Regions from separate parts of the Micromonospora sp. WMMD710 genome, predicted to be linked through region 2. Evidence: predicted binding sites of a transcription regulator. Region 2 holds the regulator's gene; each other region holds the start of a gene.
The links. The regulator HrcA, encoded in region 2, represses chaperone genes, less so after heat shock. The targets are predictions, from matches to a motif close to GGTTNGCACNCTCNNNNNGAGNGTGCNAACC.
Positions count from the first base shown of each region.

Region 1: the regulator HrcA is predicted to act here: its motif matches at 1,813-1,843, upstream of groL (chaperonin GroEL).
Region 3: the regulator HrcA is predicted to act here: its motif matches at 2,587-2,617, upstream of groES (co-chaperone GroES).

Region 1 is NZ_JARUBD010000001.1:6,028,054-6,032,561, forward strand. It holds gene O7620_RS27910 (hypothetical protein) at 1-152, opposite strand, end outside; gene O7620_RS27915 (cold-shock protein) at 401-604, shown strand; gene O7620_RS27920 (hypothetical protein) at 692-1,765, shown strand; gene groL (chaperonin GroEL) at 2,038-3,660, shown strand; gene O7620_RS27930 (hypothetical protein) at 3,719-3,964, opposite strand; partial or broken gene O7620_RS27935 (GNAT family N-acetyltransferase) at 4,042-4,508, opposite strand, start outside.
Region 2 is NZ_JARUBD010000001.1:269,740-274,247, forward strand. It holds gene O7620_RS01390 (DUF4870 domain-containing protein) at 1-599, opposite strand, end outside; gene hrcA (heat-inducible transcriptional repressor HrcA) at 825-1,847, shown strand; gene dnaJ (molecular chaperone DnaJ) at 1,921-3,066, shown strand; gene O7620_RS01405 (16S rRNA (uracil(1498)-N(3))-methyltransferase) at 3,068-3,802, shown strand; gene O7620_RS01410 (SDR family oxidoreductase) at 3,927-4,508, opposite strand, start outside.
Region 3 is NZ_JARUBD010000001.1:6,357,133-6,361,640, reverse strand. It holds gene O7620_RS29550 (molybdopterin-dependent oxidoreductase) at 1-303, opposite strand, end outside; gene groL (chaperonin GroEL) at 428-2,068, opposite strand; gene groES (co-chaperone GroES) at 2,139-2,453, opposite strand; gene O7620_RS29535 (methyltransferase domain-containing protein) at 2,713-3,909, shown strand; gene ybaK (Cys-tRNA(Pro) deacylase) at 3,920-4,399, shown strand.

The DNA.
Region 1 (4,508 bases), 5.8 Mb from region 2:
CGGGCCGCCAGGGCGGGATCGTCGGCGGGTGGCACGATGCCGTCGAACCGCACACGGTCGTCCCACCTGCGGATCGACGGGCCGAGGAAGACGCCGGTCTCGGCAGCGGGGCTGGTGGCCGCGAAGAGCAGCGGAATCGCGGCCCGCTCCACCGGCCGGGCCAGCGCCCTTGCCCGTACGCGGCGCCCGCCGCAACCATTGTCGTGAATCCGTCGACACCATCGAGCAGCCCGGACGATGCCCGATTTGTGGTCGTGCGCGGCCGTCACTCCTCGTGTAGCGTGCGATTTCGGTCACCCGTTTCAGCGGCCGTCATCGATCGCTGGAGCGGTGGTCCGCGGGCGCTCGGCCAGGCCGTGCGCCCGGGCAGGCAACGCTGCGCAGAGTGAGGAAGTGCACCGTGGCACAGGGCACCGTGAAGTGGTTCAACGCCGAAAAGGGCTACGGCTTCATCGCCGTCGACGGCGGTCAGGACGTGTTCGTCCACTTCTCCGCGATCGAGATGGACGGTTACAAGGCGCTGGACGACGGTCAGCGGGTGGAGTTCGAGATCGCGCAGGGTCAGAAGGGCCCGCAGGCCGAGCGCGTACGCCTGCTCGCCTGAGTCTTTTCCTCCCGCGCGTCGCGGCTGCGGTGCGGGCACACACCCGGGAAGATCGTGAACCGTTCCAGCCGATGCTGAGGAGGGTTCATGACCGACCAGCCACCCCCGCCCACTCCGCCTGACGGGCCGGGCGTTCCCGGCGGCCCGCCGCCTGGCTGGGATCCCACGCAGAGCGGTTGGGGTACGCCGCAGGTGCCCCCGCAGGGTTGGGCGTTCCCGCCCACCGGCGGATACCCGCCCGGCGCCGGCCCCTACCCGGGGCAGCAGTGGTATCCGGGGGCACCGGTCGGCTGGTACCCGCCGGGTCACGGGTTCGACCCGAACGACGCCCTGGTCACGCCGCCCGGCATGGGTATCGGCGGCTGGTTCGCCCGGTGTGCGGGAGCACTGCGCCGGGGGTGGCGGCTGTTGGTGCCGATCATGCTGATCACCCAGGTGCTGCCGGCCGCCGTGCTCGGGGTGATCTCCCTGGGTGTGGACCCGTCGGCCGGCTGGGCGGCGCAGGTCGAGGCCGGCTCACCGTCCGAGCTGCCGGAGACGTTCGTCACGGACCTGGTCACCGTCCTGTCCGTGGTCATCGTCGGCAGCCTGCTGATCGGGCTGGTGCAGGCCGTGGGGTGGGCCGCCGGCAGTTGGGTGATCACCCGGCAGGCGGCGGGGGAGCCCGTCGGCGTGGGGCCGGCGCTGCGCTACGGCGTACGGCGGGCGCTCGGGCTGTGGGGCTGGACCCTGCTGGTCAGCCTGCTCATCGGGGTGGGGGTCTGCTTCTGCGTCCTGCCGGGCATCTACCTGGCGTTCGCACTGAGCATGGCCGGGCCGGTCTACCTGTTCGAGCGGCAGAACCCGATCGGTCGGTCATTCCGGATGTTCCACGACCGGCTCGGCCTGCTGCTGGGTCGGGTGGCGCTCGTCGCCGCGGCGGTGATCGTGGCCACCCTGATCCCGTCGGTGCTGGAGGGGATCATCTCGGCCCCGCTGGGTCCGGATCCGCTCGCGTCACCCGGCACCGCGGTCGGCATCGTCCTGGTGACCGGGGTCGCGGCCGTGCTGGCCCTGCCGGCCCACCTCGCCCAGTTGATCGGTCTGCTGGTCACATACGCCGAGCAGCGGGCTCATGAGGCGCCGGTGAACAGCGCCGGGCTGGCCGCCGAACTCCGCTGACCGGCCCCATCGTGCTTGCACTCGGCAGGGGAGAGTGCTAAACAAGTCATTGGCACTCGCATACCGTGAGTGCCAATGGTCGGGACGGTGGGGCCAGGTTGCACCGGCGTGGAGACGCCGGGGCGGCACATGGCCGGTCGTCGCGGGCTATCCGGCCCGGCCGAAGGACGTCGTCGTCGCCAGGTGGCGACGTCCCAAGGTGCGTACACCAGGCGGCCCATCCGGGGCACACATCTCGGGTGGCCCGTGAGTGTCCAGGAGGACAACGCCGTATGGCCAAGATGATCGCGTTCGACGAAGAGGCGCGCCGCGGCCTCGAGCGGGGCATGAACCAGCTCGCTGACGCCGTAAAGGTGACCCTCGGCCCCAAGGGCCGCAACGTCGTGCTCGAGAAGAAGTGGGGTGCCCCCACCATCACCAACGATGGTGTGAGCATCGCCAAGGAGATCGAGCTCGAGGACCCGTACGAGAAGATCGGCGCCGAGCTGGTCAAGGAGGTCGCCAAGAAGACCGACGACGTTGCCGGTGACGGCACGACGACGGCGACCGTCCTGGCCCAGGCTCTGGTTCGCGAGGGCCTGCGCAACGTGGCCGCCGGCGCCAACCCGATGGCCCTGAAGCGGGGCATCGAGGCCGCGGTCGCGAGCGTCTCGGAGGAGCTGTCCAAGCTCGCCAAGGACGTCGAGACCAAGGAGCAGATCGCCTCCACCGCCTCCATCTCCGCTGGCGACAGCACCGTCGGCGAGATCATCGCCGAGGCGATGGACAAGGTCGGCAAGGAAGGCGTCATCACCGTCGAGGAGAGCAACACCTTCGGTCTGGAGCTTGAGCTCACCGAGGGTATGCGCTTCGACAAGGGCTACATCTCGGCCTACTTCATGACCGACCCGGAGCGCATGGAGGCCGTCTTCGACGACCCCTACCTCCTGATCGTCAACAGCAAGATCTCGTCGGTCAAGGACCTGCTCCCGATCCTCGAGAAGGTCATGCAGTCGGGCAAGCCGCTGCTGATCATCTCCGAGGACATCGAGGGTGAGGCCCTGGCGACCCTGGTCGTCAACAAGGTCCGGGGCACCTTCAAGTCGGTCGCCGTCAAGGCGCCGGGCTTCGGTGACCGCCGCAAGGCCATGCTCGCCGACATCGCCATCCTCACCGGTGGCCAGGTCATCAGCGAGGAGGTCGGCCTCAAGCTGGACGCCGTCGGCCTCGACATGCTGGGCCGCGCCCGCAAGGTCGTGGTGACCAAGGACGAGACCACCATCGTCGACGGTGCCGGCGACGCCGACCAGATCCAGGGTCGGGTCAACCAGATCCGGGCCGAGATCGACAAGAGCGACTCCGACTACGACCGGGAGAAGCTGCAGGAGCGGCTGGCCAAGCTGGCCGGCGGCGTTGCGGTCATCAAGGTCGGCGCGGCCACCGAGGTCGAGCTCAAGGAGCGCAAGCACCGCATCGAGGACGCCGTTCGCAACGCGAAGGCGGCCGTCGAGGAGGGCATCGTCCCGGGTGGTGGCGTCGCGCTGGTCCAGGCCGGCAAGACCGCCTTCGACAAGCTCGACCTGGTCGGCGACGAGGCGACCGGTGCGAACATCGTCAAGGTCGCGCTGGACGCCCCGCTGCGGCAGATCGCCGTCAACGCCGGCCTCGAGGGCGGCGTCGTGGTGGAGAAGGTCCGTAACCTCGAAGCGGGTCACGGTCTGAACGCCGCCAACGGCGAGTACGTCGACCTGCTGGCCGCGGGCATCATCGACCCGGCCAAGGTGACCCGGTCGGCGCTGCAGAACGCCGCGTCCATCGCGGCGCTCTTCCTCACCACCGAGGCCGTTGTCGCGGACAAGCCGGAGAAGACCCCGGCTGCCCCGGCTGGCCCGGGTGGCGGGGACATGGACTTCTGAGTCCAGTTCCGACACACCGCACGGGGCGGGCCGCTGACGCGGTCCGCCCCGTTCGTCGTCAGGTGGGCAGCGGGCGCTGGTTACGCCGCTTCTGCGCCCGGTCGTACGGCGGAAGCAGCTGGATCGGCGCGTCCACCATCTCCTGCGGCTCCTCGACCACCGGCTCGCCGTCGGTGGTCATCTCGGCCAGTTGCTCGGCGTCTCCGTAGTCGAGCCGTTCGAACGGCAGTTGGCCGGGCAGTTCGCCGACCGGTTTCCAGGTGATCGGCGGGCCGTCCTCGGTCTGGTCGTCATCCGTGGTCATGGCTGCCTCCTCTACCGAAACGGTAGGGGGCGTCGATGGGCGATGCGGGCGAATGAATCAATGTCCCATTTGCCCAGTTATGCCGCTGGTAGGGTCCGCCGGTAGAGGAAGAAGACCCGCTCGATCCGGGCGCCCGCGCTGCCCGAATAGAACGGCACCGGCCCCACCCAGCCGATCTGCGCCCGGTCCAGCCCCGCCGCCCGCTGGTCGCGCAGACAACGCCGCAGCAGCACCCCGCCGATTCCCGAACCCTCGGCCGCCGGATCGGTGCCCATCGGCCCAAACCAGCTCGGCCGCGACGACCCGTACGCGGCGAAGCCGAGCACCTGCCCGTCCCGCTCCGCGAGGTGACAACCGGCGCCCGCGCGACCCACCGAACCGGCCAGCTCGCCGTCCCACGTCCCGCCGAAGGTGGACCGGGCGAACGCGGCCAGCGCCGGCAGGTCAGCCGGCTCCGCCCGGCGTACCGTGATGCCCCGCTCCGCCAGCCGCCGCTCCCCCGCCTCGGTGGACCGCAGCGCCGGCGAGTCGTCGTACGACAGGT
Region 2 (4,508 bases):
CGGTAGAGCTGCCCCTCGTTGGCCTTGATGCCGGCGATGATGCCGAACACGGCACCGAGGATCACGGCGGCCGCGACCGGGATGAACCCGATCACGATGCAGGACAGCACCCAGCCGACCAGGCCGATGATCGACCAGATGAGCTGGAAGTTGAGCGCCGCCACGGCGTGCGCGCGGACCGTGGGGGACTGGTTGCTCCGGGCCAGCAGCGCCACCAGCGGCCCGATCCAGCCGAGCACACCGCCGCTGACGATCATCCCGGCGGCGCCGCCGAAGTGCGCGACCAACGCCCAGGTCTTGTCCTCGTTGTTGGCGTAGCCGCCGCCGGGGCCGCCGTAGGCGCCACCGGTCGGATATCCGCCACCAGGCGGCGGGAAGCCACCGGGCGGGTAACCACCCGGCGGAGGGTAGCCGCCCGACGGCGGTTGGTCACCGGTGGGCGGCGGATAGCCACCGGCCGGGGGATAGCCGCCCGGGCCGGGTGCCCCGGACAGTGGTGCGGTGGGTGGCTCGGCCGATGCGGACGAGCCCGGTGAGGTCGGCTCCGGCGGGTAGTTGCCGGGGTCTCCCGCTCCGGGAGGGCGAGGAGGTTCAGTCATGAGTGTCACGGTAGGGGCCGTTGGCAACGCCGCACCAGAGCGACACCGCCCGGTCGGGCGGGCCGATCGGCCCATCGGGGTGGCGCGGGCCGCACCGACGAGCTGTCGTTGATCATCGCGTCGGCGGGGGCCCCGACGTAGACTGGCACTCGTTACAGTCGAGTGCCAGGACGGTCCGCCGGCGTGAGGTGTCCGGCGGCCGACGTGCGACAGGAGGTGCGGAGGATGGGTCTCGACGACCGCAAGCTCGCCGTGCTCCGCGCCATCGTCGAGGACTACGTCTCCACCCAGGAGCCGGTCGGCAGCAAGGCGCTGGTCGAGCGGCACCAGCTCGGGGTCTCCCCGGCCACGGTCCGCAACGACATGGCCGTGCTGGAGGAGGAGGGCTACATCCGGCAGCCGCACACCAGTGCCGGCCGGGTGCCCACCGACCGCGGCTACCGGCTCTTCGTCGACCGGCTGTCCCGGGTCAAGCCGCTCAGCCCGGCCGAGCGCCGGGCCATCGAGCGCTTCCTCGTCGGCGCGGTCGACCTCGACGACGTGGTGCACCGCACCGTACGCCTGCTCGCCCAGCTGACCCGGCAGGTGGCCGTCGTGCAGTACCCGTCGCTGGCCCGCTCCTCGGTACGACACCTGGAGCTGGTGCCGATCTCCACGACCCGGTTGATGCTCGTCATGATCGCCGACACCGGGCGGGTGGAGCAGCGGCTGGTGGAACTGCCCGGCCCGGTGCCCGCCGACGACGTCACCGACCTGCGTCGACTGGTCAACGAGAAGCTCGCCGGCGCCCGCCTGTCGGACACGCCGCCGCTGGTGCAGGCGCTGGTCGAGGAGGCGCCGCCCGAGCTGCGTCCGACGATGACCACGCTCGCCACGGTGCTGCTCGAGACGCTCGTCGAACGGCACGAGGAACGCATCGCGCTGGCCGGCACCGCCAACCTCACCCGGGGCGGCCTGCTCGACTTCCAGGGTTCGCTGCGGCCGATCCTGGAGGCGCTGGAGGAGGAGGTCGTGCTCCTCAAGCTCATCGGCGAGACCGAGCCGAGCACGACCCGGGTGCTGATCGGCGACGAGAACGAGTTCGACAACCTGCGGGCCGCCTCCGTGGTCAGCACCGGGTACGGCCCGGGCGCCACCATCCTCGGCGGCCTGGGGGTGCTGGGGCCCACCCGGATGGACTACCCCGGCAATATCGCCACGGTGCGCGCCGTGGCACGCTACGTGGGCGAGTTGCTGGCCCAGAACTGACCAGTCAGGGCCGACGGCCGGCTGCGGCCGCCGGTCGGCGCAACGCGAGACGAACATGAGGACACGGAACGCAGTGGCCAGGGACTACTACGGCATTCTCGGTGTCAGCCGGGAAGCCTCCGATGACGAGATCAAGCGCGCCTACCGCAAGCTGGCGCGCCAGTTCCACCCGGACGTCAATCCGGACCCGGAGGCTCAGGAGAAGTTCAAGGACATCAACGCCGCGTACGAGGTCCTCTCGGACGACCGCAAGCGGCAGATCGTCGACCTGGGTGGCGACCCGCTCGCCCCGGGTGGCGGTGGCGCCGGCGGACCGGGTGGTCCGGGTGGTGCCGGCCCGTTCGTCGGCTTCCAGGACATCATGGACGCGTTCTTCGGCGGTGCGGCCGGCGGGGCTCGTGGCCCACGTCCGCGTACCCGGCCGGGCGCCGACGCGATCCTGCGACTCGAGTTGGACCTGCACGAGACGGCGTTCGGCGTCGAGGCCCCGATCACCGTCGACACCGCCGTGCTCTGCACCACCTGCTCCGGCGCCGGCACGGCCGCCGGCACCCACCTGGCCACCTGCGAGGCGTGCGGCGGCCGGGGCGAGGTGCAGTCGGTGCAGCGCACCTTCCTCGGCCAGGTGGTCTCGGCCCGGCCGTGCACCGTCTGCCAGGGCTACGGCACCACCATCCCGCACCCCTGCCCCACCTGCGCCGGCGACGGCCGGGTGCGCACCCGCCGCTCGCTGACCGTCAAGATCCCGGCCGGCGTCGAGGACGGCATGCGGATCCGGCTGGCCCAGCAGGGTGAGGTGGGCCCCGGTGGCGGCACCGCCGGTGACCTCTACGTGGAGATCCACGAGCGCCCGCACGACGTGTACTCCCGCAAGGGCGACGACCTGCACTGCCGGGTCACCGTGCCGATGACGGCGGCGGCGCTCGGCACCCGGCTGACCATCAAGACGCTGGACAGCGAGGAGACGGTCGACGTCAAGGCCGGCACCCAGCCGGCCAGCACGTTGCGGCTGCGCGCCCGCGGTGTGCCGCACCTGCGCGGCACCGGCCGGGGCGACCTCTACGTGCACCTGGACGTGCGGACGCCGACCAAGCTCGACCCGGACCAGGAGAAGATGCTGCGCGACTTCGCGAAGACCCGTGGTGAGGAGGTCGCCGAGCTGTCCAAGCAGGGCGGCTTCTTCTCCCGGATGCGCGACGCGTTCAACGGGCACGCCTGAGGTGTCCGCGCCGCTGTTCCTGGTCGAGGCGCTGCCCACCGGCGACACCCTGACCCTGGACGGCCCGGAGGGGCACCACGCCGCCACCGTGCAACGGCTGCGGGTCGGCGAGGAGCTGCTGCTCGCCGACGGGCGGGGCGGCACCGCCGCCGCCGTGGTCACCGCCGTCGGCCGGGGCACCCTGGAGGTCAGCGTCACCTCCCGGGGGTACGCGGACGCGTCCGTACCCCGGATCGTCACCGTGCAGGGCATCGCCAAGGGCGACCGGGGTGAGCTGGCCGTGCAGGCGATGACCGAGGTCGGGGTCGACGAGATCGTGCCGTGGGCGGCGTCGCGTTCGGTGACCCAGTGGCGCGGCGACCGGGGCGTACGGGCCCGGGACAAGTGGGTGGCCACCGCCCGGGAGGCGGCCAAGCAGGCCCGCCGGCCGTGGCTGCCGGTGGTGGCCGGTGCGCCGGACGAGTCCACCGCGACCGTGGCCCGCCGGATCGCCGGCGCGGCGGCCGCGTTCGTGCTGCACGAGGAGGCCGACGAGCGGCTGACCGTCGCCGAGCTGCCGAGCGCCGGGGAGATCGTCCTGGTGGTCGGCCCGGAGGGGGGCATCGCCCCGGCCGAGCTGACCGCCTTCCGCGAGGCCGGCGGCCGACCGGTGCGGCTCGGCCCGGCCGTGCTGCGCACCTCCACCGCCGGGGTGGCTGCCCTCAGCGTGCTCGCCACCCGCCTCGGCCGCTGGTAGCCGCCCCGCGCCGCCGCCGGCTCGACGGGAGGCTGCCAGGGTGCGGGCCGCAGGGCCTGGCGGTGGCCGTCGCGGTCAGCCACTCCGCGGGTGAGCCATCCTGCGGGTCCAGCCACCCTGCGGGTCAGCTGCGCAGGTAGGAGGCCCCGTTCAGGTCGACGATCGTGCCGGAGGCCCACTCGGCCTGCGGCGAGGCCAGCCAGTGCACCGCGGCGGCGATCTCCGCCGGCCGGGCCACCCGGTCGAACGGGCTCTGCGCCCGGATCGCCGCTCCCCGCTCGCCGCGCAGGTGCTCGGTGGTCATGTCGGTCGCCACGAAGCCCGGTGCCACGGTGGCCACCGCGATGCCGTACGGCGCGAGCGCCACCGCGAGGGACTGGCCCAGCGCGTTCAGCCCGGCCTTGCTGGCGCCGTACGCCGGCTGCTCCGGCTCGCCCCGGAACGCGCCCCGGGACGAGACGTTCACGATCCGACCGCCGCGCTCGCGCATGTGCTGGGCGGCGCACCAGGTGACGTTCCCAGCACCGGTCAAATTGGTCTCCAGCACCTGCCGCCAGCGCCGCTGCCACTGCTCGTAGGAGGCGCCGAAGATCGGGTGTGGGTCGTCCCGGTCGCCGTACATCCCGGCGTTGTTGACCAGCACGTCGAGCCCGCCGAGCAGTTCGGCCGCCCGGTCGACCATCACCCGCACCGCGTCCGGATCGGT
Region 3 (4,508 bases), 6.1 Mb from region 2:
CGCCGCGATGCCGGCCAGACCGAGGGCCAACCGGCGCACCGCCAGCACTCCGAACAGGGCGGCGAAGCCGCCGAGCAGCACGGCCGTACCGACCAGCAGGGCGATCTTGTCGGCGGTGCCGAAGACGTCGATGGCGAACTGCTTGACCGACTCGGGGACGGCGTCGACGACCACCCCACCGACCGCGACCAGCGGCGCCGACCGGGGGCCGGTCAGCACCGCCACCGGTTCGGCGATCCCGATCGCGACGGCGGCAGCGGTCACTCCGGCCAGCGCGGCGTACCGCCGTGACGTGGTGCTCATCGGCCCAGTGTGCGCGATCACCGCGCCGGGTCGCCAACGACGTCAGCGCTTGGTAATGACCGGCGAAGACGGACCGGGGCACACCGCCGTACGACGGTGTGCCCCGGGAGGTGTCGCTACCGGGTCAGAAGCCCGGGCCGTGCTGGTGGCCGTGGCCGTGGCCGTGCCCACCGGCGGCGGCCGGCTCGGCCTGCTCCGGCTTCTCCACCACGAGGCTCTCCGTGGTGAGCAGCAGACCGGCGATCGAGGCGGCGTTGGTGACCGCGTTGCGGGTCACCTTCACCGGGTCGATGATGCCGGCCTTGGCCAGGTCGACGTACTCGCCCTTGGCGGCGTCGAGGCCGTTGCCCCACTTCAGGTCGGCGACCTTCTGGGTGACGACGTAGCCGTCGTGACCGGCGTTCTGCGCGATCCAGCGCAGCGGCTCGACGAGCGCCTTGCGCACGACCGAGACGCCGACCTTCTCGTCACCGGTGAAGCCCAGGTCGTCGTCGAGCACCGGGAGGATCTGCACCAGGGCGGCGCCGCCGCCGGGCACGGTGCCCTCCTCGACCGCGGCCTTGGTCGCCGCGATGGCGTCCTCGATGCGGTGCTTGCGCTCCTTCATCTCGACCTCGGTCGCCGCACCCACCTTGATCACGGCGATGCCGCCGGAGAGCTTCGCCAGCCGCTCGGCCAGCTTCTCCCGGTCCCAGTCGGAGTCGGAGGCCTCGATCTCCTTGCGGATCTGGGCCACCCGGTCGGCGACGTCGGTCTTCTGGCCGCCACCGTCGACGATCGTGGTGTTCTCCTTGTCGACCACGACGCGCCGGGCGGTGCCGAGCACCTCCAGGCCGACCTGGTCGAGCTTGTAGCCCAGCTCCGGGGCGACCAGCTCGGCGCCCGTGGAGATCGCGATGTCCTGCAGCATGGCCTTGCGACGGTCGCCGAAGCCCGGGGCCTTCACGGCGCAGACCTTGAGGGTCTTGCGCAGCGAGTTGACCACCAGGGTGGAGAGCGCCTGGCCGTCCACGTCCTCGGCGATGATCAGCAGGGGCTTGCTGTTCTGCAGGACCTTCTCCAGCAGCGGCAGCAGTTCCTCGATCGCCGAGATCTTCTGGGTGGTGACCAGGATGTACGCGTCCTCGAGGACGGACTCCTGACCCTCCAGGTCGGTGACGAAGTTCGGCGAGATGAAGCCCTTGTCGAACTGGAGACCCTCGGTCACGTCCAGCTCGGTGGTGAGCATCGAGCCCTCCTCGACGGTGATGACACCGTCGCGGCCGACCCGCTCCATCGCCTCGGCGATCAGGTCGCCGATGGTGGCGTCCTGCGCGGAGATCGTCGCCACGTTCGCGATCGAGTCCTTGCCGGCGACCTCCACGGCCCGGCCGAGCAGCGCCTCGGAGACCTTGGCGGCCGCCGCGTCGATGCCCCGCTTGAGGCCGGCCGGGTTGGTCCCGGCGGTCACGTTGCGCAGACCCTCGCGAACCATCGCCTGGGCCAGCACGGTGGCGGTGGTGGTCCCGTCGCCGGCGACGTCGTTGGTCTTGGTCGCCACCTCCTTGACCAGCTGCGCGCCGAGGTTCTCGTAGGGGTTGGTGAGCTCGATCTCCTTGGCGATGGTCACACCATCGTTGGTGATCGTCGGCGCACCGAATTTCTTGTCCAGGACGACGTTGCGCCCGCGCGGGCCGAGGGTGACCTTGACCGCGTCCGCGAGGGCGTTGACACCGTGCTCCAGCAGGTGCCGGGCGTCGTCCGAGAAGCTCAGGATCTTCGCCATGAATGTCCCTTCGAAGCGTCATTGCCCCGGCCCGGCGAGCCGGACCGGGGCAATGGCACTGATCGGTTGCTTACTTCTCGATGACCGCGAGGACGTCGCGGGCGGAGAGCACCAGGTACTCCTCGCCGGCGTACTTGACCTCGGTGCCGCCGTACTTCGAGTAGAGGACGGTGTCGCCGACCTGAACGTCAACCGGAACCCGGTTGCCGTTGTCGTCGACGCGCCCCGGGCCCACAGCGAGGACGGTGCCCTCCTGCGGCTTCTCCTTGGCGGTGTCGGGGATCACGATGCCCGACGCCGTGGTGGTCTCAGCCTCGTTCGCCTGGACCACGATGCGGTCCTCGAGCGGCTTGATCGCAACCTTGGTCGCGGTAGTCACGGGCATACCCTCCTGGGGTACTGGTTTCGTTGCTGGCCAGCGGGGCTGACCAGCGTCAATCTGCCTCATGCCACCGGGCGGGACCGTCGTCGCGGGTGCCGGTCCGCCTGGCGTGCGCACCCGGGTCGCGAGACCCGGAAGCTGGCACCCTCATGGTGAGAGTGCTAATCGCAGGTTATTCCGTGGCTAGCACTCCGTCAAGGAGAGTGCCAGCGCGTCGCGCCCCGCCAGCCAGGATTTCCGAATCGACCGGGACAATGGCGGAGTGGATCTCGACCAGCTGGCGACGCTGCGTACCCCCGAGGGGTCGGCCGCGCTCGCGGCGGCGGCCGAGCTGGCCGGCGGTGATCCGCTGACCGCGGCGTCGGCCCTGCGCGCGGCCGGGGTGCCGCCGCCGCTGGCCGCGGCGGCGCTCACCCAGGCCGAGCTGCGCCACCGGGCGGTCGGCAAGTTCGGTCCGGCCGCGGCGGGGATGTTCCTCACCCGCGCCGGGCTGGAGCAGGCCACCCGCCGGGTGGTCGCCGACCGGCGGGCCGCCCGGCTGGCCGCGGCCGGCGTTCGGACCCTCGCCGACCTCGGCTGCGGCCTGGGCGCCGACGCGCTGGCCGCGGCCCGTGCCGGCATCCGGGTGTACGGGGTGGAGGCCGACCCGGTGACCGCCGCGATGGCCGCCGCCAACGCGGCCGCGGCGGGGCTGGCCGACCTGTTCACGGTCGAGTGCGGCGACGCCACAGCGTTCGACGTCACCCGGGTCGACGGGGTCTTCTGCGATCCGGCCCGCCGGACGACCGGCACCGGGCGGCGGATCTTCGACCCGCGCGCCTACTCGCCACCCTGGGACTTCGTGACCGGGTTGGCCGAGCGGGTGCCGCGCACCGTGGTGAAGGTGGCGCCGGGCCTGGACCACTCGCTCATCCCGCCCGGCGCGGAGGCCGAGTGGGTCGGCGTGGACGGCGACCTGGTCGAGGCCGCGCTCTGGTGCGGGGAGCTGGCGGAGGTGCCCCGCCGCGCCACGCTGTACCGCCAGGAGAGCGGCGAGACCCGCCGCCACCAGCTCACCGGTTCAGGTGCCACCGAGGCGCCGGTCGGGACGGTGGGCCGCTACCTCTACGACCCCGACCCGGCGGTGGTCCGCGCGCACCTCGTCGCCGAACTGGCCGACGAGCTGCACGCCACGCTGGGCGACCCGAGCATCGCCTACCTCTACGCCGAGCACCCGACCCGCACCCCGTACGCCCGCTGCCTGGAGATCACCGACGTGCTGCCGTTCTCGCTCAAGCGCCTGCGGACGCTGCTGCGGGACCGCCGGGTGGGTCGGGTGGAGATCCTCAAGCGGGGCTCGGCACTCACCCCGGAGCAGCTCCGGCGGGACCTACGGTTGACCGGCGACCAGGCGGCGAGTCTGGTGCTCACCCGGGTCGCCGGGGCGCCGACCGTACTGATCGGCCGGCCGGTCGACTAGCGTCGTCGGTGTGGCGGGACAGGGCACTCCGGCGACGGCACTACTGGTCAAGCGTGGCATCGCGCATCGCACCCACCCGTACCGGGTGGCGCCGGACGCCCCGAACTACGGCGCGCTGGTGGCGACGGCGCTCGGCGTGGCGCTGGAGCGGGTGTTCAAGACGCTGGTGACCGACGTGGACGGCGCACTCACCGTGGCGGTCGTACCGGTCAGCGGTGAACTGGACCTCAAGGCGCTCGCGGCGGCGGTAGGCGGCAAGCGGGCCGCGCTGGCCGACCGGGTGGTCGCCGAGCGGGCCACCGGCTACGTGCGGGGTGGGATCAGCCCGCTCGGGCAGCGCCGGCGACTGCCCACTGTGCTCGACGACTCCGCACTGGACCTGCCGACGATCTACGTCTCCGCAGGCCGACGCGGTCTGCAACTCGAATTGGCGGCTGCTGATCTGGTGGCGCTGACCGAGGCGCGCACCGCGCCGTTGCACACGCGCTAACACCTGTCGTTACGTCGACTCCCCGGTGGGATGACCGGGGAGTAACAGTCGCGTTGCTGAATTGTTATCGCCCCCAACAAACTTGGCACCTGCGCAGTCTTGTGGAGCT